Regions from separate parts of the Micromonospora sp. NPDC049359 genome, predicted to be linked through region 1. Evidence: predicted binding sites of a transcription regulator. Region 1 holds the regulator's gene; each other region holds the start of a gene.
What was found. The regulator HrcA, encoded in region 1, represses chaperone genes, less so after heat shock. The targets are predictions, from matches to a motif close to GGTTNGCACNCTCNNNNNGAGNGTGCNAACC.
Positions count from the first base shown of each region.

Region 2: a site for HrcA is predicted at 4,198-4,228, ahead of groL (chaperonin GroEL). Genes of this name have one in related genera too.
Region 3: a site for HrcA is predicted at 2,032-2,062, ahead of groES (co-chaperone GroES). Genes of this name have one in related genera too.

Region 1 covers NZ_JBITMW010000016.1:65,687-72,414, forward strand. Annotated here, with positions in the region: gene ACIBTX_RS29445 (SDR family NAD(P)-dependent oxidoreductase) at 1-418, shown strand, start outside; gene ACIBTX_RS29450 (enoyl-CoA hydratase-related protein) at 459-1,268, opposite strand; gene hemW (radical SAM family heme chaperone HemW) at 1,288-2,511, shown strand; gene ACIBTX_RS29460 (DUF4870 domain-containing protein) at 2,574-3,215, opposite strand; gene hrcA (heat-inducible transcriptional repressor HrcA) at 3,429-4,451, shown strand; gene dnaJ (molecular chaperone DnaJ) at 4,525-5,673, shown strand; gene ACIBTX_RS29475 (16S rRNA (uracil(1498)-N(3))-methyltransferase) at 5,675-6,409, shown strand; gene ACIBTX_RS29480 (SDR family oxidoreductase) at 6,705-6,728, opposite strand, start outside.
Region 2 covers NZ_JBITMW010000004.1:235,368-242,095, reverse strand. Annotated here, with positions in the region: gene paaN (phenylacetic acid degradation protein PaaN) at 35-1,708, shown strand; gene ACIBTX_RS12280 (GNAT family N-acetyltransferase) at 1,800-2,330, opposite strand; gene ACIBTX_RS12275 (cold-shock protein) at 2,615-2,818, shown strand; gene ACIBTX_RS12270 (hypothetical protein) at 2,933-4,150, shown strand; gene groL (chaperonin GroEL) at 4,423-6,045, shown strand; gene ACIBTX_RS12260 (hypothetical protein) at 6,104-6,349, opposite strand; gene ACIBTX_RS12255 (GNAT family N-acetyltransferase) at 6,426-6,728, opposite strand, start outside.
Region 3 covers NZ_JBITMW010000008.1:245,907-252,634, reverse strand. Annotated here, with positions in the region: gene ACIBTX_RS20150 (substrate-binding domain-containing protein) at 1-90, opposite strand, end outside; gene ybaK (Cys-tRNA(Pro) deacylase) at 267-746, opposite strand; gene ACIBTX_RS20140 (methyltransferase domain-containing protein) at 756-1,937, opposite strand; gene groES (co-chaperone GroES) at 2,196-2,510, shown strand; gene groL (chaperonin GroEL) at 2,581-4,224, shown strand; gene ACIBTX_RS20125 (molybdopterin-dependent oxidoreductase) at 4,350-5,915, shown strand; gene ACIBTX_RS20120 (WhiB family transcriptional regulator) at 6,091-6,474, opposite strand.

The DNA.
Region 1 (6,728 bases):
CGACATTCCGTACCTGGTGTCGAAGTTCGCCTGGCCGTACCTCGTCCGGCGCGGTGGCGGCGTCATCATCAACGCGGCCTCGATGGCCGGGATGATCGCAGGTCACGTCCCGCCGATGGTCGGCCACACGGCGGCGAACGCCGGCATCATCGGCATGACCCGCCAGCTCGCGCTCGAAGGGGCGCCGCACGGCATCCGGGCGGTGGCGGTCAGCCCCGGACCCATCCTCACCCCGGCCAGTGAACGCGACCTGGGGGACGACCAGGAGGCCCGGGACGCGATCACGGCGAAGACGCTGCTCAAGCGCTTCGCCCGCCCCGAGGAGGTCGCCGAGCTGGTGGTCTTCCTCGCCTCGGACCGGGCGTCGTACATCACCGGCGCCAACTACGCGGTCGACGGTGGCGCGACGGCGTGGTGACCCTTCGGGGCGCCGCCGCAGCCGGCCGACGTCCGCGGTCCTACCCGGCCTGGTCACCGCGTTCGGCGTCCAGAGCGGCCACCCATCGCGGCGACCTCTTCTCCCGGAACGCCGTGACCCCCTCGCGGCCCTCGTCGGAGAGGAAGTAGCCGGTCGAGAGCGCGGCGAGACGGGCCAGGTCACCGCGCAGCTCGGCGGTGCCCGGCCGGCGCAGCAGATCCTTCGCGCCGGCCAGCGCGCCGGGCGCGCCGCGGACCAGGGAGTCGCAGTAGCCCCGCACCACGTCGTCCAGCTCCTGGGCCGGCACCGAGGCCGTCACCAGGCCGACCTCGACGGCACGCCGCCCGTCGAAGGTGTTCCCGGTCAGGTACAGCTCGGCGGCGGCGCGCGGGTGCAGCCGGGGCAGCACGGTCGCCGAGATCACCGCCGGGATCACCCCGATGCGGACCTCGGTGAACGCGAACGTCGCCTCGTCGGCGCAGACCGCGAGATCGGCGGCGGCGATGAGGCCGAGTCCGCCGGCCCGCGCGGGCCCGGCGACCCGGGCCAGGATCGGCTTCGGGCACTCCCAGAGCGCCGCCAGCACGTCGCCCAGCATGCCGGCGGGCACGGTTCCGCTGGCGTACGCCGCGGCGGTCTCCTTCAGGTCCGCGCCGGAGCAGAAGACCGGCCCGGTGTGGTCGAGCACGATCACCCGGACTGCGTCGTCGGCCACCGCGTCCGTCAGCCCCGCCAGCAACTGGGTCATCAGGGCGGTGGAGAGCGCGTTGCGGTTGTGCGGGCTGTCCAGGGTGAGGGTGGTCACCCCACGGGCCGTGGCGACCCGCACGAGCACGTCGGGAGAGGTCATGCCGGGCACACTAGTGGCCATGCCCGGCGTCCTTCCAGATGGTGAGACCGTCCCCGGCGACGGATCGTTGCCCGCCACCGCCACCACGGCGGTCGGCGCGCGCGGCTTCGGCGTGTACGTCCACGTCCCGTTCTGCGCCAGTCGCTGCGGCTACTGCGACTTCAACACGTACACGGCCGCCGAGCTGGGTGGGGGCGCGAGCCGCGAGGCGTACGCCGACACCGTGCTGGCCGAGCTGGCGCTCGCCGCCCGGGTGCTCGGCGACAACCCGCCACCCCGCGTCGACACCGTCTTCGTCGGTGGCGGCACGCCCACCCTGCTCCCCGCCGACGACCTGGCCCGCATCCTCGAGGGCATCGACCGCACCTGGGGGCTCGCCGCCGACGCCGAGGTGACCACCGAGGCGAATCCGGAGTCGGTCACACCGGAGTCGTTGAAGCTGCTGCGCACGGCCGGCTACACCCGCATCTCGCTGGGCATGCAGTCCGCCTCCCCGGGGGTGCTGGCGATCCTGGACCGTAAACACAGCGCCGGCCGGGCCACCGCCGCCGCCCGCGAGGCGCGCGAGGCCGGGTTCGACCACGTCAACCTGGACCTGATCTACGGCACGCCGGGGGAACGGGCCGAGGACTTCGCCGGCACGCTGGAGCAGGTCGTCGACGCCGGGGTCGACCACGTCAGCGCGTACGCCCTCATCGTGGAGGACGGCACCCGGCTCGCCGCGCGGATGAAGCGCGGCGAGTTGCCGTACCCCAGTGACGACGTGGCGGCGGACCGCTACCTGGCCGCGGAGGCCGCCCTCGACGCGGCCGGCCTCTCCTGGTACGAGGTGTCCAACTGGGCGCGCACCGACGAGGCCCGGTGCCGGCACAACCTGCTCTACTGGACCGGCGCCGACTGGTGGGGCCTGGGCCCGGGCGCGCACAGCCACGTCGGCGGGGTGCGCTGGTGGAACGTGAAGCACCCCACCACGTACGCCCAGCGGCTGGCGGCCGGCGCGTCACCCGGCCTGGCCCGCGAGGTGCTGACCACGGACGAGGCGCACATGGAGGACGTGATGCTCCGGCTGCGGCTCGCCAGCGGACTGCCGCTGAGGGTGCTCGACGACGCCGGCCGGGCCGGTGCCGCGCGGGCCCTCGCCGACGGTCTGCTGGACGCCGAGAGGTACGCCGCCGGACGGGCGGTCCTCACCCTGCGCGGCCGGCTGCTCGCCGACGCGGTCGTGCGGGACCTGCTGCCCTGAGCCGGACGCCCGCCCGGCCGGCGGCGGTGTGCCGGACCGGCCGGGGGAGCGGCCGGCCCGGATCACTTGATGAGGTTGGCGGAGAGCGGGTAGCGGTAGAGCTGCCCCTCGTTGGCCTTGATGCCGGCGAGGATGCCGCACACGGCTCCGAGCACGACGGCCGCCACGACGCCGATGAAGCCGATGAAGATGCAGGACAGCACCCAGCCGACCAGGCCGACGATCGACCAGACGAGCTGGAAGTTGAGCGCCGACACGGCGTGCGCCCGGACGGTCGGGGACTGGCTGCCCCGGGCCAGCAACGCCACCAGCGGGGCGATCCAGCCGAGCACGCCCGCGCTGATGATCATCCCGGCCGCGCCGCCGAAGTGGGCGACGAGCGCCCAGGTCTTGTCCTCGTTGTTGGCGTAACCGCCGCCGGGGCCGCCGTACGCGCCGCCGGTCGGATACCCGCCAGTCGTGCCACCCGGCGGGGGGTAACCCCCTGGTGGGGGGTAGCCGCCCGGCGGAGGGTAGCCGCCCGACGGCGGTTGGTCACCGGTGGGCGGCGGATAGCCACCGGCTGGGGGATAGCCGCCCGGGCCGGGCGCCCCGGACAGTGGTGCGGTGGGCGGCTCGGCCGACGAGGACGAGCCGGGGAGATTCGGCTCCGGCGGGTAGTTGCCGGGGTCTCCCGCGCCGGGAGGGCGAGGTGGTTCAGTCATGGTTGTCACGGTAGGTGCCGTGAGCAACGCCGCACCAGAGCGACATCGCCCTGTCGTCCGGGCCGATCGGCCCGCGCGGGATGTCACGGGCCGTCGTTGATCATCGCGTCGGCGGGCACGCCGACGTAGACTGGCACTCGTTACAGTCGAGTGCCAGGACGGTCCGTCGGCCCGGGTGGGCCGGCGGCCGACGTGCGACAGGAGGTGCGGAGGATGGGTCTGGACGACCGGAAGCTCGCCGTGCTCCGCGCCATCGTCGAGGACTACGTCTCGACCCAGGAGCCGGTCGGCAGCAAGGCGCTGGTCGAGCGGCACCAGCTCGGGGTCTCCCCGGCGACGGTCCGCAACGACATGGCCGTGCTGGAGGAGGAGGGCTACATCCGGCAGCCGCACACCAGCGCCGGCCGGGTGCCCACCGACCGTGGCTACCGGCTCTTCGTCGACCGGCTGTCCCGGGTCAAGCCGCTCAGTCCGGCCGAACGCCGGGCCATCGAGCGCTTCCTCGTCGGGGCCGTCGACCTCGACGACGTGGTCCACCGCACCGTACGGCTGCTCGCCCAGTTGACCCGGCAGGTGGCCGTGGTGCAGTACCCGAGCCTCGCCCGCTCCTCGGTCCGCCACCTGGAGCTGGTGCCGATCTCCACCACCCGGCTGATGCTCGTGATGATCGCGGACACCGGCCGGGTGGAGCAGCGGCTGGTGGAGCTGCCCGGACCGGTGCCCGCCGACGACGTCACCGACCTGCGTCGCCTGGTCAACGAGAAACTCGCCGGTGAGCGCATGTCGGACACCCCACCGCTGGTGCAGGCGCTGGTGGAAGAGGCGCCGGTGCAGCTGCGCCCGGCCATGACCACGCTCTCCACCGTGCTGCTGGAGACGCTCGTCGAGCGGCACGAGGAACGCATCGCCCTGGCCGGCACCGCCAACCTGACCCGGGGTGGTCTGCTCGACTTCCAGGGTTCGCTGCGGCCCATCCTGGAGGCGTTGGAGGAGGAGGTCGTGCTCCTCAAGCTCATCGGCGAGACCGAGCCCAGCACGACCCGGGTGCTGATCGGCGACGAGAACGAGTTCGACAACCTGCGTGCCGCCTCGGTGGTCAGCACCGGGTACGGCCCGGGGGCCACCATCGTGGGCGGCCTGGGAGTGCTGGGGCCGACCCGGATGGACTACCCCGGCAATATCGCCATGGTGCGCGCCGTGGCACGCTACGTGGGCGAGCTGCTGGCCCAGAACTGACCAGTCAGGGCCGACGGCCGGCTGCGGCCGCCGGTCGGCGCAACGCGAGACGAACATGAGGACACGGAACGCAGTGGCCAGGGACTACTACGGCATCCTCGGTGTCAGCCGGGAAGCCTCCGATGACGAGATCAAGCGCGCCTACCGCAAGCTGGCACGCCAGTTCCACCCGGACGTCAATCCGGATCCGGAGGCCCAGGAGAAGTTCAAGGACATCAACGCCGCGTACGAGGTCCTCTCGGACGACCGGAAGCGGCAGATCGTCGACCTGGGTGGCGACCCGCTCGCCCCCGGCGGCGGGGGCGCGGGCGGCCCGGGTGGTCCGGGGGGAGCCGGCCCGTTCGTCGGTTTCCAGGACATCATGGACGCGTTCTTCGGTGGCGCCGCGGGCGGCGCCGGCCGCGGGCCGCGTCCACGGACCCGTCCGGGCGCGGACGCGATCCTGCGCCTCGAACTGGACCTGCACGAGACGGCGTTCGGCGTCGAGGCCCCGATCACCGTGGACACCGCCGTGCTCTGCACCACCTGCTCGGGCGCCGGCACCGCGGCCGGTACCCACCTGGCCACCTGCGAGGCGTGCGCCGGCCGCGGCGAGGTGCAGTCCGTGCAGCGCACCTTCCTCGGCCAGGTGGTCTCGGCCCGGCCGTGCACCGTCTGCCAGGGCTACGGCACCACCATCCCGCACCCCTGCCCAACCTGCGCCGGTGACGGCCGGGTACGCACCCGCCGATCGCTCACCGTCAAGATCCCGGCCGGCGTCGAGGACGGCATGCGGATCCGGCTGGCCCAGCAGGGTGAGGTGGGCCCGGGCGGTGGCACCGCCGGCGACCTCTACGTGGAGATCCACGAGCGTCCGCACGACGTCTACTCCCGCAAGGGTGACGACCTGCACTGCCGCGTCACCGTGCCGATGACCGCCGCCGCGCTGGGCACCCGGCTCACCATCAAGACGCTGGACAGCGAGGAGACCGTCGACGTCAAGGCCGGCACCCAGCCGGCCAGCACGCTGCGACTGCGCGCCCGGGGCGTACCGCACCTGCGCGGCACCGGCCGGGGCGACCTCTACGTGCACCTGGACGTCCGGACGCCCACCAAGCTCGACCCCGACCAGGAGAAGATGCTGCGCGACTTCGCCAAGACCCGGGGCGAGGAGGTCGCCGAGCTGACCAAGCAGGGCGGCTTCTTCTCCCGGATGCGCGACGCGTTCAACGGGCACGCCTGAGGTGTCGGCGCCGCTGTTCCTGGTGGAGGCGCTGCCCACCGGTGACGCGCTGACCCTGGACGGCCCGGAGGGGTACCACGCCGCAACCGTGCAGCGGCTGCGCGTCGGCGAGGAGCTGCTGCTCGCCGACGGTCGGGGCGGCACGGCCGCCGCCGTGGTCACCACCGTCGGCCGGGGCAGCCTGGAGGTCGCGGTCACCTCCCGGGGGTACGCGGACGCGCCCGTACCCCGGATCGTCACCGTGCAGGGCATCGCCAAGGGTGACCGGGGCGAGCTGGCCGTGCAGGCGATGACCGAGGTCGGGGTGGACGAGATCGTGCCCTGGGCGGCGTCGCGCTCGGTGGCCCAGTGGCGCGGCGACCGGGGCGTACGCGCACGCGAGAAATGGGTGGCCACCGCCCGCGAGGCGGCGAAACAGGCCCGCCGGCCCTGGCTGCCCGTCGTGGCCGGCGCGCCGGACGAGTCCACCGCCACGGTCGCCCGCCGGATCGCCGGCGCCGCCGCCGGGTTCGTCCTGCACGAGGAGGCCGACGAGCCGCTGACCGGCGTCGACCTGCCGTCGGCCGGGGAGATCGTCCTGGTGGTCGGCCCCGAGGGCGGCATCGACCGGGCCGAACTGACGGCCTTCCGTGAGGCCGGTGGCCGGCCGGTACGCCTCGGGCCGGAGGTGCTGCGTACCTCCACGGCCGGCGTGGCCGCGCTCAGCGTGCTCGCCACCCGCCTCGGCCGCTGGTAGTCGCCCACCCCCGACTCGCCGCCACCCTGCCGCCGCTGGCTTCGGCCGCCACCCTGCCGCCGCTGGCTTCGGCCGCCAGCCTGGGCCCGCGTTCGCTTCGGCCGCTGGTGCCTGCGGCTCGCGGGCCGGTGATGCGGGCGGATCGGAGCCGCGCACTCCATTGAGCGTGATGCCTGTCAGTCATCAAGATGACTGACAGGCATCACGCTCACAGTGTTGTCCGCCGTCCGCCCGCAGGAGGCGCAGCGCACCGCCGGTCGGTCGGCGAACGCCGCGCCGAGCGTGAATCGCGAGGTCAGCTGCGTAGGTACGAAGCGCC
Region 2 (6,728 bases), on a different contig from region 1:
CTGCTCGCGGACCTTGCTCAGGCATGATGGCGGCATGACGGAGACCCCGCATCCCCTGTACGACAGGCACGCCGACACCCTCAACCGTGCGCTGACCGCGATCACGGAGCGGGGCTACTGGTCCGCCTATCCCGAGTCCCCCAGCCCCCGGGTGTACGGCGAGACCGCCGCCGCCGACGGCAAGGCCGCCTTCGAGGCGTACCTCGGTGCTGACTTTCCCCTCGACCAGCCCGCCGCTGGCGAGCGGATCGCCACCGAGACGAGCCCGTTCGGCGTCGACCTGGCGGTGCGGTACCCGCACGCCGGCACCGACGAGTTGGTCGCCGCCGCGTCCGCCGCGTTGCCGGCCTGGCGCGACGCCGGCCCGCAGGCCCGGGTGGGCGTCTGCCTGGAGATCCTCGACCGGCTGCACAAGCACATCTTCGAGCTGGCCAACGCGGTGCAGTTCACCAGCGGGCAGGCGTTCGTGATGGCCTTCCAGGCCGGTGGCGCGCACGCGCTGGACCGGGCGCTGGAGGCGCTGGCGTACGCGTACGCCGAGATGACCCGGCACCCGGGCACGGCCGGCTGGGAGAAGGCCGCCGGCAAGGGCGACCCGCTGCGGATGATCAAGACGTTCCACGTGGTCCCGCGTGGCGTGGCGCTGGTGATCGGGTGCAACACCTTCCCGACCTGGAACTCGTACCCCGGGCTGTTCGCGTCGCTGGTCACCGGTAACCCGGTGATCGTGAAGCCGCACCCGCGCGCGGTGCTGCCGCTGGCGATCACCGTGAAGTACGCGCGGGAGGTGCTGGCCGAGGCCGGCTTCGACCCGAACCTGGTCCTGCTGGCGGCCGAGGCCCCCGGTGAGAAGCTCGCCAGCGACCTGGCCCTGCACCAGGCCGTGAAGATCGTCGACTTCACCGGTTCCACCGAGTACGGCGACTGGCTGGAGACGCACGCCCGGCAGGCGTCGGTCTACACCGAGAAGGCCGGCCTGAACACGGTCGTCATCGACTCCACCGACGACTTCGCCGGCATGTGCCGCAACCTCGGTTTCACGCTGACCCTCTACAGCGGACAGATGTGCACCACGTCGCAGAACATCCTCATCCCGGCCGGCGGCATCGAGACCGACCAGGGGCACAAGAGCTTCGACGAGGTGGCCGGCGGGATCGCGGCGGCGATCGGCAAGCTGACCGCCGACCCGGCCCGGGGGGTCGAGCTGACCGGCGCCATCGTCAACGACGGGGTGCTGGAGCGGCTGGCCGAGGTCACCAAGGTTGGCGAGCCGGTGCTGGAGTCGCGGACGGTGGCGCACCCGTCGTACGCCGACGCGGTGGTGCGTACCCCGACGGTCGTGAAGCTGACCGCGGACGACGCCCAGACGTACGGCCGGGAGTGGTTCGGGCCGATCTCGTTCGCCATCGCGACCGACTCCACCGCGCACAGTCTGGAGCTGATGCGCCGGACCATCGGCGAGAAGGGCGCGCTGACCGCCGGGGTCTACTCGACCGACGAGGCGGTGCTGGACGCCGCCGAGGCGGTCGCGGTCGAGGTCGGTGTGCACCTGTCCGCCAACCTCACCGGCGGTGTCTTCGTGAACCAGTCGGCGGCCTTCTCCGACTTCCACGGCAGCGGCGCCAACGCGGCGGCCAACTCCGCCCTGACCGACGGCGCCTACGTGGCCAACCGGTTCCGGATCGTGCAGTCCCGCCGCCACGCCTGACCTCTCGTGGTGATCAAGAGGTTCGCGTCAGAAATGACGCTGTTCTTGACGCGAACCTCTTGATCACCGGGGTCGGTGGGGGGGAGGGGGGTTAGGCTGTTCGGCGCATTTGTAGTTCGGTTAGGGCGGGGATGGTGGGGTGGGGGACCCGTACGCCGGTGTCCTTGAAGCCGAGGCGCTGGTAGGCCCGGTAGGCGCGGTCGTTGCCGACCACCACCTCCAACAGCAGCTCCGGCCGGCCGCAGTCCCGCGACCAGGCGGCCACCCCGTCGATCAGCTCGCCGAGCAGCCCGCTGCCCCGCCAGGCCGGCGTGACGTACACGGCGTAGATCACGGTGAGGCCCGGCTCGTTAGGGGCGACCGTTCCACCGGCGTGCCCGACGAGCCGGCCGCCCGGATCCGCGACGAACTGCGCGGTGTGCGGACCGGTCGACGTGAACGCCACCCGGGCGGCGAACTCGTTGTGCGGTCGGGCCGCGGCATCCGCCAACGTCTCCAGGAAGGCCAACGGCGCGTCGGCGAGCATCTCCAGTCGCAGCGCCCGCATCCGGGCGGCGTCCTGCGGTCGTACCCGGTGGATCCGCGCCTGCCGCAGGGGCGCGGAGCCCGTGTTGGTGCTCATGACCGCATGCCTACCACAGGGGCGGACGCGCACCGGTGACCCGTGCCGCCAGACCCCCTCCATCCGGTCCAAACGCAACCATCGTCATGAATCCGACGGAGCCTCGGATCGCTACGAACTATGCCCGATTTGTGGTCGTGCGCTCCCGTCACTCCTCGTGTAGCGTGCGATTTCGATCACCTCTTTCAACGGTCGCCGTCGATCGCTGAGGTGGTGGTTCGTGGGTGTCCGGCGGTGCCGGACGGCCGGGCAGGCAACGCCGCGCAGAGTGAGGGAAGTGCACCGTGGCACAGGGTTCTGTGAAGTGGTTCAACGCCGAGAAGGGTTACGGCTTCATCGCCGTCGACGGCGGTCAGGACGTGTTCGTCCACTTCTCCGCGATCGAGATGGACGGCTACAAGGCGCTCGACGACGGTCAGCGGGTCGAGTTCGAGATCGCCCAGGGTCAGAAGGGCCCGCAGGCGGAGCACGTCCGCGTCATCGGCTGACCGATCCCGATCTGCTCGCCGGCTGTTGCGCGACCGGCTGGCGAGTCGGGGCTGCGGCGCGGACGCCGGCCCGGGAAGATCGTGAACCGTTCCAGCCGATGCTGAGGAGGGTTCATGACCGACCAGTCGCCGCCACCCGCCACGCCCTCCGGGCCGGGTGAGCCGAGCCGGCCCGACCCGACGTCACCCGGCGACGGCTCCGGCGCGTCACCAGTTCCGGGCACCCCGCCCGTCCCGGACGCTGGCCTGCCGCACGCGGGCCCGCCGCCGCAGAGCGGGGACCCGGCGCAGGCGTGGGGTCAGCCCGCCGGTCCGCCGCCGGGCTGGGGTCCCGCCCAGGGAGCATGGGGTCAGCCCGGTGGTCCGCCGCCGCAGGGCTGGGCCTTTCCGCCCACCGGCGGCTACCCGCCGGGGGCCGGTCCCTACGGCGGTCAGCCGTGGTATCCGGGGGCACCGGTCGGCTGGTACCCGCCGGGTTACGGCCTCGACCCGAACGACGCCCTGGTCACTCCGCCCGGCGCCGGTATCGGGGGCTGGTTCGACCGGTTCTGGGGCGCGCTGCGCCGGGGCTGGCGGCAGTTGGTGCCGATCATGCTGCTCACTCAGGTCCTGCCGGCGGCGGTGCTGTCGGTCATCTCGTTCGGTCTGGACCCGTCCCCCACCTGGGCGGCGCAGGCCGAGACGGACCCGTCGGCCGGGCTGCCGGACAACTTCGCCACCAGCCTGTTGACCCTCGTCGTCGTGCTGGTCGGCGGCAGCCTGCTGATCGGCCTGGTGCAGGCGCTGGGCTGGGCCGCGGGCAGTTGGGTGATCACCCGGCAGGCGGCCGGCCGGCCCGCCCGGCTCGACGCGGCGCTGCGGTACGGGCTGCGCCGGGCCGTCGGCCTGTGGGGTTGGACGCTGCTGGTCAGCCTGCTCATCGGCATCGGAGTCTGCTTCTGCGTGCTGCCGGGGATCTACCTGGCGTTCGCGTTGAGCATGGCCGGCCCGGTCTACCTGTTCGAGCGGGACAACCCGATCGGCCGGTCGTTCCGGATGTTCCACGACCGGCTCGGAATGCTGCTCGGCCGGGTGGCCCTGGTGGGCGCGGCGGTGATCATCGGAACCGTGGTGCCCGGCATCCTGGAGTCCGCCGGCACCGGCGCGTTCGGCGAGGATCCGTTCGCGTCCCCGGGCCCCGCGGTCGGGGTGGTGGTGGTCATCGCCGTCACGGCGGTGCTGGCCCTGCCGGCCCACCTCGCCCAGTTGGTCGGTCTGCTGATCACGTACGCCGAGCAACGGGCTCATGAGGGGCCCGTGAACGGGGCCACACTGGCCGCGGAACTCGACTGACCGGGCTCATCGTGCTTGCACTCGGCAGGTGAGAGTGCTAAACAAGTCATTGGCACTCGCATACCGTGAGTGCCAATGGTCGGGACGGTGGGGCCTGGTTGCGCCGGTGTGGAGACACCGGGGCAGCACATGGCCGGTCGTCGCGGGCTATCCGGCCCGGCCGAAGGACGTCGTCGTCGCCAGGTGGCGACGTCCCAAGGTGCGTACACCAGGCGGCCCATCCGGGGCACACATCTCGGGTGGCCCGTGAGTGTCCAGGAGGACAACGCCGTATGGCCAAGATGATCGCGTTCGACGAAGAGGCGCGCCGCGGCCTCGAGCGGGGCATGAACCAGCTCGCCGACGCCGTAAAGGTGACCCTCGGCCCCAAGGGCCGCAACGTCGTGCTCGAGAAGAAGTGGGGTGCCCCCACCATCACCAACGATGGTGTGAGCATCGCCAAGGAGATCGAGCTCGAGGACCCGTACGAGAAGATCGGCGCTGAGCTGGTCAAGGAGGTCGCCAAGAAGACCGACGACGTTGCCGGTGACGGCACGACGACGGCGACCGTCCTGGCCCAGGCCCTGGTTCGCGAGGGCCTGCGCAACGTGGCCGCCGGCGCCAACCCGATGGCCCTGAAGCGGGGCATCGAGGCCGCGGTCGCGAGCGTCTCGGAGGAGCTGTCCAAGCTCGCCAAGGACGTCGAGACCAAGGAGCAGATCGCCTCCACCGCCTCCATCTCCGCTGGCGACAGCACTGTCGGCGAGATCATCGCCGAGGCGATGGACAAGGTCGGCAAGGAAGGCGTCATCACCGTCGAGGAGAGCAACACCTTCGGGCTGGAGCTGGAGCTCACCGAGGGTATGCGCTTCGACAAGGGCTACATCTCGGCCTACTTCATGACCGACCCGGAGCGTATGGAGGCCGTCTTCGACGACCCGTACATCCTGATCGTCAACAGCAAGATCTCGTCGGTGAAGGACCTGCTCCCGATCCTGGAGAAGGTCATGCAGGGCGGCAAGCCGCTGCTGATCATCGCCGAGGACATCGAGGGCGAGGCCCTGGCCACCCTGGTCGTCAACAAGGTCCGGGGCACCTTCAAGTCGGTCGCCGTCAAGGCGCCGGGCTTCGGTGACCGCCGCAAGGCCATGCTGGGCGACATCGCCATCCTCACCGGCGGCCAGGTCATCAGCGAGGAGGTCGGCCTCAAGCTCGACGCCGTCAGCGTCGACATGCTGGGCCACGCCCGCAAGGTCGTCGTCACCAAGGACGAGACCACCATCGTCGACGGTGCCGGTGACGCCGAGCAGATCCAGGGCCGGGTCAACCAGATCCGGGCCGAGATCGACAAGAGCGACTCCGACTACGACCGCGAGAAGCTGCAGGAGCGGCTGGCCAAGCTGGCCGGTGGCGTTGCGGTGATCAAGGTCGGCGCGGCCACCGAGGTCGAGCTCAAGGAGCGCAAGCACCGCATCGAGGACGCCGTTCGCAACGCGAAGGCGGCCGTCGAGGAGGGCATCGTCCCGGGTGGTGGCGTCGCGCTGGTGCAGGCCGGCAAGACCGCCTTCGACAAGCTGGACCTGGTCGGCGACGAGGCGACCGGTGCCAACATCGTCAAGGTGGCGCTGGACGCCCCGCTGCGGCAGATCGCCGTCAACGCCGGCCTTGAGGGCGGCGTCGTGGTGGAGAAGGTCCGTAACCTCGAAGCGGGTCACGGCCTCAACGCCGCCAACGGCGAGTACGTCGACCTGCTGGCCGCGGGCATCATCGACCCGGCCAAGGTGACCCGTTCGGCGCTGCAGAACGCGTCGTCGATCGCCGCGCTGTTCCTCACCACCGAGGCCGTCGTCGCGGACAAGCCGGAGAAGACCCCGGCTGCCCCGGCTGGCCCGGGTGGCGGGGACATGGACTTCTGAGTCCAGTTCCGACACACCGAACGGGGCGGGCCGCTGACGCGGTCCGCCCCGTTCGTCGTCAGGTGGGCAGCGGGCGCTGGTTGCGGCGCTTCTGCGCCCGGTCGTACGGCGGCAGCGACCGGATGGGCGCGTCCACCATCTCCTGCGGTTCCTCGGTCGCCGGTCGGCCGTCGGTGCTCATCTCGGCCAGTTGTTCGGCGTCGCCGTAGTCCAGCCGGTCGAACGGCAGTTGGCCGGGCAGTTCGTCGGCCGGTTTCCAGGTGATCGGCGGGCCGTCCTCGGTCTGGTCGTCATCCGTGGTCATGGCTGCCTCCTCTACCGAAACGGTAGGGGGCGTCGATGCCCGACGCGGACGAATGGGTCAATGTCCCATTTGACCGCTATTCGGCCCCAAGCCGTCGCCGGTACAGGAAGAAGACCCGCTCGATCCGCGCACCCGCGCTGCCCGAGTAGAACGGCACCGGCCCCACCCAGCCGATCTCCGCCCGGTCCAGTCCCGCCGCACGCTGATCCCGCAGGCAGCGTCGCAGCAGCACTCCGCCGATGCCCGAGCCCTCGGCGGCCGGGGCGGTGCCCATCGGCCCGAACCAGCTCGGCCGGGACGATCCGTAGGCGGCGAAGCCCAGCACCTCGCCGGCCCGCTCCGCCAGGTGGCAGCCGGCCCCCTCGCGGCCCACCGATCC
Region 3 (6,728 bases), on a different contig from region 1:
CGAGCCGTTGCCGGAGTCGTCGCCGCAGGCGGTCAAACCGCCGGTCGCGAGCAGGCCCACGGCGGCGATGGTGAGGATCCCCTTACGCATGTGCAGGGTCCTTTCGGAGGTGGGGAGGTGTTGTTTTGTTGTGTCCGGCAACGTATTCCGCGTCACACTCGCACCACAAGACCACCCAGGTCCCAAGTTTGTTGGAAGCGATAACAATTCAGCAACGCGACTGTTACTCGCCGAACATCCGCCGAAAAGAGCGATGTAACGACAGGTCAGCGGGCCTGCAAGGGCGCGGTGCGGGCCGCCGTGAGCGCCACCAGGTCCACCGCCGCCAGTTCGAGTTGCAGCCCGCGCCGACCAGCGGAGACGTAGATCGTCGGCAGGTCCAGCGCGGAGTCGTCGAGCACGGTGGGCAGTCGCCGCCGCTGCCCGAGTGGGCTGATCCCGCCTCGCACGTAGCCGGTGGCCCGCTCGGCGACCGTCCGCTCGGCGAGCGCCGCCCGCTTGCCGCCGACCGCCGCCGCGAGCGCCTTGAGGTCCAGCTCACCGGTCACCGGTACGACCGCCACGGTGAGGACGCCGTCCACCTCGGTCACCAGCGACTTGAACACCCGCTCCGGCGCCACGCCGAGGGCCGCCGCCACCAGGGCGCCGTAGTTCGGAGCGTCGGGTGCCACCCGGTACGGGTGGGTGCGGTGCGCGATCCCGCGCTTGGCCAGTAGTGCCGTTGCCGGAGTGCCCTGTCCCGCCACGCCCCGAACCTAATCCACCGGCCGGCCGATCAGCACGGTCGGCGCTCCGGCGACCCGGGTCAGCACCAGGCTCGCCGCCTGGTCGCCGGCCAGGCGCAGGTCCCGCCGCAACTGCTCCGGCGTCAGCGCCGAACCCCGCTTGAGGATCTCCACCCGACCCACCCGACGCTCGCGCAGCAATGCCCGCAGGCGCTTGAGCGAGAACGGCAGCACGTCGGTGATCTCCAGACAGCGCGCGTACGGGGTGCGGGTCGGCTGGTCGGCGTAGAGGTACGCGATGCTCGGGTCGGCAAGGGTGGCGTCCAGCTCCGCGGCCAGCTCGGCGACGAGGTGCGCCCGGACCACCGCCGGGTCCGGGTCGTACAGGTAGCGGCGCGGGGGTCCGACCGGCGCCTCCGTGTCGCCCGAGCCGGTGAGCTGGTGGATCTCCCTCCGGTACACGCTGGCGCGGCGGGGCACCTCGGCCAGTTCGCCGCACCAGAGCGCCGCCTCGACCAGGTCGCCGTCCACGCCGACCCACTCCGCCTCCGCGCCAGCCGGGATGAGCGCGTGATCCAGGCCCGGCGCCACCTTCACCACCGTGCGGGGCACCCGCTCGGCGAGGCCGGTGACGAAGTCCCAGGGCGGCGAGTAGGCGCGCGGGTCGAAGATCCGTCGGCCGGTGCCGGTGGCCCGTCGGGCCGGGTCGCAGAAGACGCCGTCCACCCGCGACACGTCGAACGCGGTCGCGTCGCCGCACTCGACCGTGAACAGGTCGGCCAGCCCGGCGGCGGCGGCGTTGGCGGCGGCCATCGCCGCGGTCACCGGGTCGGCCTCGACCCCGTACACCCGGATGCCGGCACGGGCGGCGGCCAGCGCGTCCGCGCCGAGGCCGCACCCGAGATCGGCCAGGGTGCGCACGCCGGCCGCGTGCAGCCGGGCGGCCCGCCGGTCGGCGACCACCCGGCGGGTGGCCTGTTCCAGGCCGGGGCGGGTGAGGAACATCCCGGCGGCGGCCGGGCCGAACTTGCCCACCGCCCGGTGGCGCAGCTCGGCCTGGGTGAGGGCCGCCGCCGCCAGCGTCGGCGGCACCCCGGCCGCGCGGAGCGCCGACGCCGCGGCCAGTGGATCGCCGCCGGCCAGCTCGGCCGCCGCCGTGAGGGCGGCCGACCCCTCGGGGGTACGCAGTGCCGCCAACTGATCGAGATCCACCTGCCCATTCTCCCGACCGAGGGGAAAATACCGCTGGCGGGGCGCGACGCGCTGGCACTCTCCTTGACGGAGTGCTAGCCACGGAATAACCTGCGATTAGCACTCTCACCCTGAGGGTGCCAGCTTCCGGGTCTCGCGACCCGGGTGCGCACGCCAGGCGGACCGGCACCCGCGACGACGGCCCCGCCCGGTGGCATGAGGCAGATTGACGCTGGTCAGCCCCGCTGGCCAGCAACGAAACCAGTACCCCAGGAGGGTATGCCCGTGACTACCGCGACCAAGGTTGCGATCAAGCCGCTCGAGGACCGCATCGTGGTCCAGGCGAACGAGGCTGAGACCACCACGGCGTCGGGCATCGTGATCCCCGACACCGCCAAGGAGAAGCCGCAGGAGGGCACCGTCCTCGCTGTCGGTCCGGGGCGCGTCGACGACAACGGCAACCGGGTTCCGGTTGACGTGCAGGTCGGCGACACCGTCCTCTACTCGAAGTACGGCGGCACCGAGGTCAAGTACGCCGGCGAGGAGTACCTGGTGCTCTCCGCCCGCGACGTCCTCGCGGTCATCGAGAAGTAAGCAACCGATCAGTGTCGCTGCCCCGGTCCGGCTCGCCGGGCCGGGGCAGCGGCGCTTCGAAGGGACATTCATGGCGAAGATCCTCAGCTTCTCGGACGACGCCCGACACCTGCTGGAGCACGGTGTCAACGCCCTCGCTGACGCGGTCAAGGTCACCCTCGGCCCGCGCGGGCGCAACGTCGTCCTGGACAAGAAGTTCGGTGCGCCGACGATCACCAACGATGGCGTGACCATCGCGAAGGAGATCGAGCTCACCAACCCCTACGAGAACCTCGGCGCGCAGCTGGTCAAGGAGGTGGCGACCAAGACCAACGACGTCGCCGGCGACGGGACCACCACCGCGACCGTGCTGGCGCAGGCGATGGTCCGTGAGGGCCTGCGCAACGTGACCGCCGGGACCAACCCGGCCGGCCTCAAGCGGGGCATCGACGCGGCGGCCGCCAAGGTCTCCGAGGCGCTGCTCGGCAAGGCCGTCGAGGTCGCCGGCAAGGAGTCGATCGCGAACGTGGCGACGATCTCCGCGCAGGACGCCACCATCGGCGAGCTGATCGCCGAGGCGATGGAGCGGGTCGGCCGCGACGGTGTCATCACCGTCGAGGAGGGCTCGATGCTCACCACCGAGCTGGACGTGACCGAGGGTCTCCAGTTCGACAAGGGCTTCATCTCGCCGAACTTCGTCACCGACCTGGAGGGTCAGGAGTCCGTCCTCGAGGACGCGTACATCCTGGTCACCACCCAGAAGATCTCGGCGATCGAGGAGCTGCTGCCGCTGCTGGAGAAGGTCCTGCAGAACAGCAAGCCCCTGCTGATCATCGCCGAGGACGTGGACGGCCAGGCGCTCTCCACCCTGGTGGTCAACTCGCTGCGCAAGACCCTCAAGGTCTGCGCGGTCAAGGCCCCGGGCTTCGGCGACCGGCGCAAGGCCATGCTCCAGGACATCGCGATCTCCACGGGCGCCGAGCTGGTCGCCCCGGAGCTGGGCTACAAGCTCGACCAGGTCGGCCTGGAGGTGCTCGGCACCGCCCGGCGCGTCGTGGTCGACAAGGAGAACACCACGATCGTCGACGGCGGCGGCCAGAAGACCGAGGTCGACGACCGGGTGGCCCAGATCCGCAAGGAGATCGAGGCCTCCGACTCCGACTGGGACCGGGAGAAGCTGGCCGAGCGGCTGGCCAAGCTCTCCGGCGGCATCGCCGTGATCAAGGTGGGTGCGGCGACCGAGGTCGAGATGAAGGAGCGCAAGCACCGCATCGAGGACGCCATCGCGGCGACCAAGGCCGCGGTCGAGGAGGGCACCGTGCCCGGCGGCGGCGCCGCCCTGGTGCAGATCCTCCCCGTGCTCGACGACGACCTGGGCTTCACCGGCGAGGAGAAGGTCGGCGTCTCGATCGTGCGCAAGGCGCTGGTCGAGCCGCTGCGCTGGATCGCGCAGAACGCCGGCCACGACGGCTACGTCGTGACCCAGAAGGTCGCCGGCATGCAGTGGGGCAACGGCCTCGACGCGGCCACCGGCGAGTACGGCGACCTGGTCAAGTCCGGCATCATCGACCCGGTGAAGGTGACCCGCAACGCCGTCACCAACGCCGCGTCGATCGCCGGCCTGCTACTCACCACGGAGAGCCTCGTGGTGGAGAAGCCGGAGCAGCCCGAGCCGGCCGCCGCCGGTGGCGGGCACGGCCACGGCCACGGCCACCAGCACGGCCCGGGCTTCTGACCCGGTAGCGACACCCGTTCCGGGGCACACCGCCGTACGGCGGTGTGCCCCGGTTTCGTCGGGCGAGCATTACCAAGCGATGACGTCGTTGGCGATCGGCCGAGATGATCGCGCACACTGGGCCGATGAGCACGACGTCGCGGCGGTACGCCGCGCTGGCCGGAGTCACCGCCGCCGCCGTCGCGATCGGCACCGCGGAGCCGGTGGCGGTGCTGACCGGCCCCCGGTCGGCGCCACTGGTCGCGGTCGGCGGGGTGGTCGTCGACGCCGTTCCCGAGCCGATCAAGCAGTTCGCCATCGACGTCTTCGGCACCGCCGACAAGATCGCCCTGCTGACCGGAACGGCCCTGCTGCTGGGTGGGTTCGCGGCCCTGTTCGGAATGCTGGCGATCCGGCGGCTGGCCCTGGGCCTGGCCGGTATCGCGGCGTTCGGCGCCGTCGGTGTGGCCGCCGCGCTGACCCGCCCCGGCGCGGACGTCTTCGACGCGCTGCCGTCGCTGGTCGGCGGCGGGCTCGGCGCCCTGGTGCTCTGGCTGTTCATCGCCGGCCCGTTCGAGCTGGAACCCTGGCCGTGGGACCCACCCACGCCGGTGACGCCGGCCGCGCCGGTCGAGGGTGTCGACCCGGAGTCGCGCCGACGGTTCCTCACCGGCACCGGAGTGCTGCTCGGTACGGCGGCCGTGGCCGGTCTCGGCGGCCGTTGGCTGGCCGGGCGGCGGGGCGTCTCGGCCGCCCGGGACGCGATCCGGCTCCCCGCCCCGGCCGTCCCCGCGCCGGCCGTGCCCGCGGGAGCGGACCTGTCCCTGGCCCAGCTCGCGCCGTACGTCACCCCGAACTCCGGGTTCTACCGGATCGACACCGCCCTGGTGGTGCCGCAGGTGAACCCGGACACCTGGCGGCTGCGCATTCACGGCCGGGTGGGTACCGAGCGCACCTACAGCTACGCGGACCTGCTGGCCCGGCCGCTGGTCGAGCGGTACGTCACGCTGGCCTGCGTCTCCAACGAGGTCGGCGGGGACCTGATCGGCAACGCGCGCTGGCTCGGCGTACCGCTGCGGGAACTGCTGGACGAGGCCCAGCCGGACGAGGACGCCGACCAGGTCGTCGGCCGGTCGGTCGACGGCTGGACCTGCGGCACCCCCACCGCCGCCCTGCGCGACGGGCGGGACGCGCTGCTGGCGATCGGCATGAACGGCGAACCGCTGCCGGTCCAGCACGGCTTCCCGGTGCGGATGGTGGTGCCCGGTCTCTACGGCTACGTGTCGGCCTGCAAGTGGGTGACCGAGCTGGAGTTGACGCGCTTCGCCGACTTCGACGCGTACTGGGTGCCACGCGGTTGGTCGGCCCAGGGGCCGATCAAGACCCAGTCGCGGATCGACGCGCCACGACGGCGCAACAAGCTGACCGCCGGCCCGGTGACGGTGGCCGGTGTGGCCTGGGCGCAGCACCGGGGCATCAGCCGGGTCGAGGTACGCGTCGACGACGGCCCCTGGCAGGAGGCGGCGCTGGCCCCGACGGTGTCGGTGGACACCTGGGTCCAGTGGTCCTGGCGCTGGGACGCCACGCCGGGCGAGCACCGCCTTCAGGTCCGGGCCACGGACGCGACCGGCGAGACCCAGACCGAGCGCACCCAGAGCGTCGCCCCCGACGGCGCCACCGGCTGGCACACCGTCCCGGTAAACGTCCACTAACCCCACCCACCCCCACCCCTCGGCCCGGTGATCATGAGGTTGTTGCCACCCTGACGGCGTGTCGGGGGCAACAACTTCATGATCACCGGGGTCGGGGTTGGGTGGGGTGGGTACGCGGGAACCGCGCTCCCGCTGGGCGGGGGCGCGGTTCGCGGTGTCGGGGTGGTGTGTGGGGTCAGGCGACGTTGCGCTGGGCGGGGACCGTCGACTTGTGCGGGCGACCCAGGCGCGCCTCCAGGCGGGCCACGTCGACCCGGATCTGCCGGCGGTCCGCCAGGTCCTCCCAGCCGACGGCGAGCAGGCGCAGCCGCTCCGACTCGCTGAAGCCGCCCCACACGCCGTACGGCTCGCGGACCGACAGCGCGTGTGCGGCGCACTCGGCGCGGACCGGGCAGGCGCGGCAGACCGACTTGGCCGAGGACTCCCGCCGCAGCCGCGAGGATCCGCGCTCCCCGTCCGGGTGGAAGAACTGCGCGCTGTCCCGGCCCCGGCAGGCACCGAGCCGCTGCCAGTCCCAGAGGTCGACGATGGGTCCGGGCAGTCTACGTACGTTCGACATCAGCACCCCTCCTCCCGCGCGGCACCGCGAGAATGCTTGTGGCCGGCTTCCGGGCGGCGGGCCGCGCAGGCGCACCGTTCCCGGCCTGGACCCCCCGGTACCCGGGTCGTTGCCGGCTCACACTTCTGTGATCGAAAACCCCCGACAACTTGCGGCTTTTGCCCCATCTGTCGGAAAAGTTCAGATGATTGCCGGGAACCTCCTCCCCAGCCGACCTCGTCATGGTCTGCTCGTGTGCGGAGAGGAGACCATCA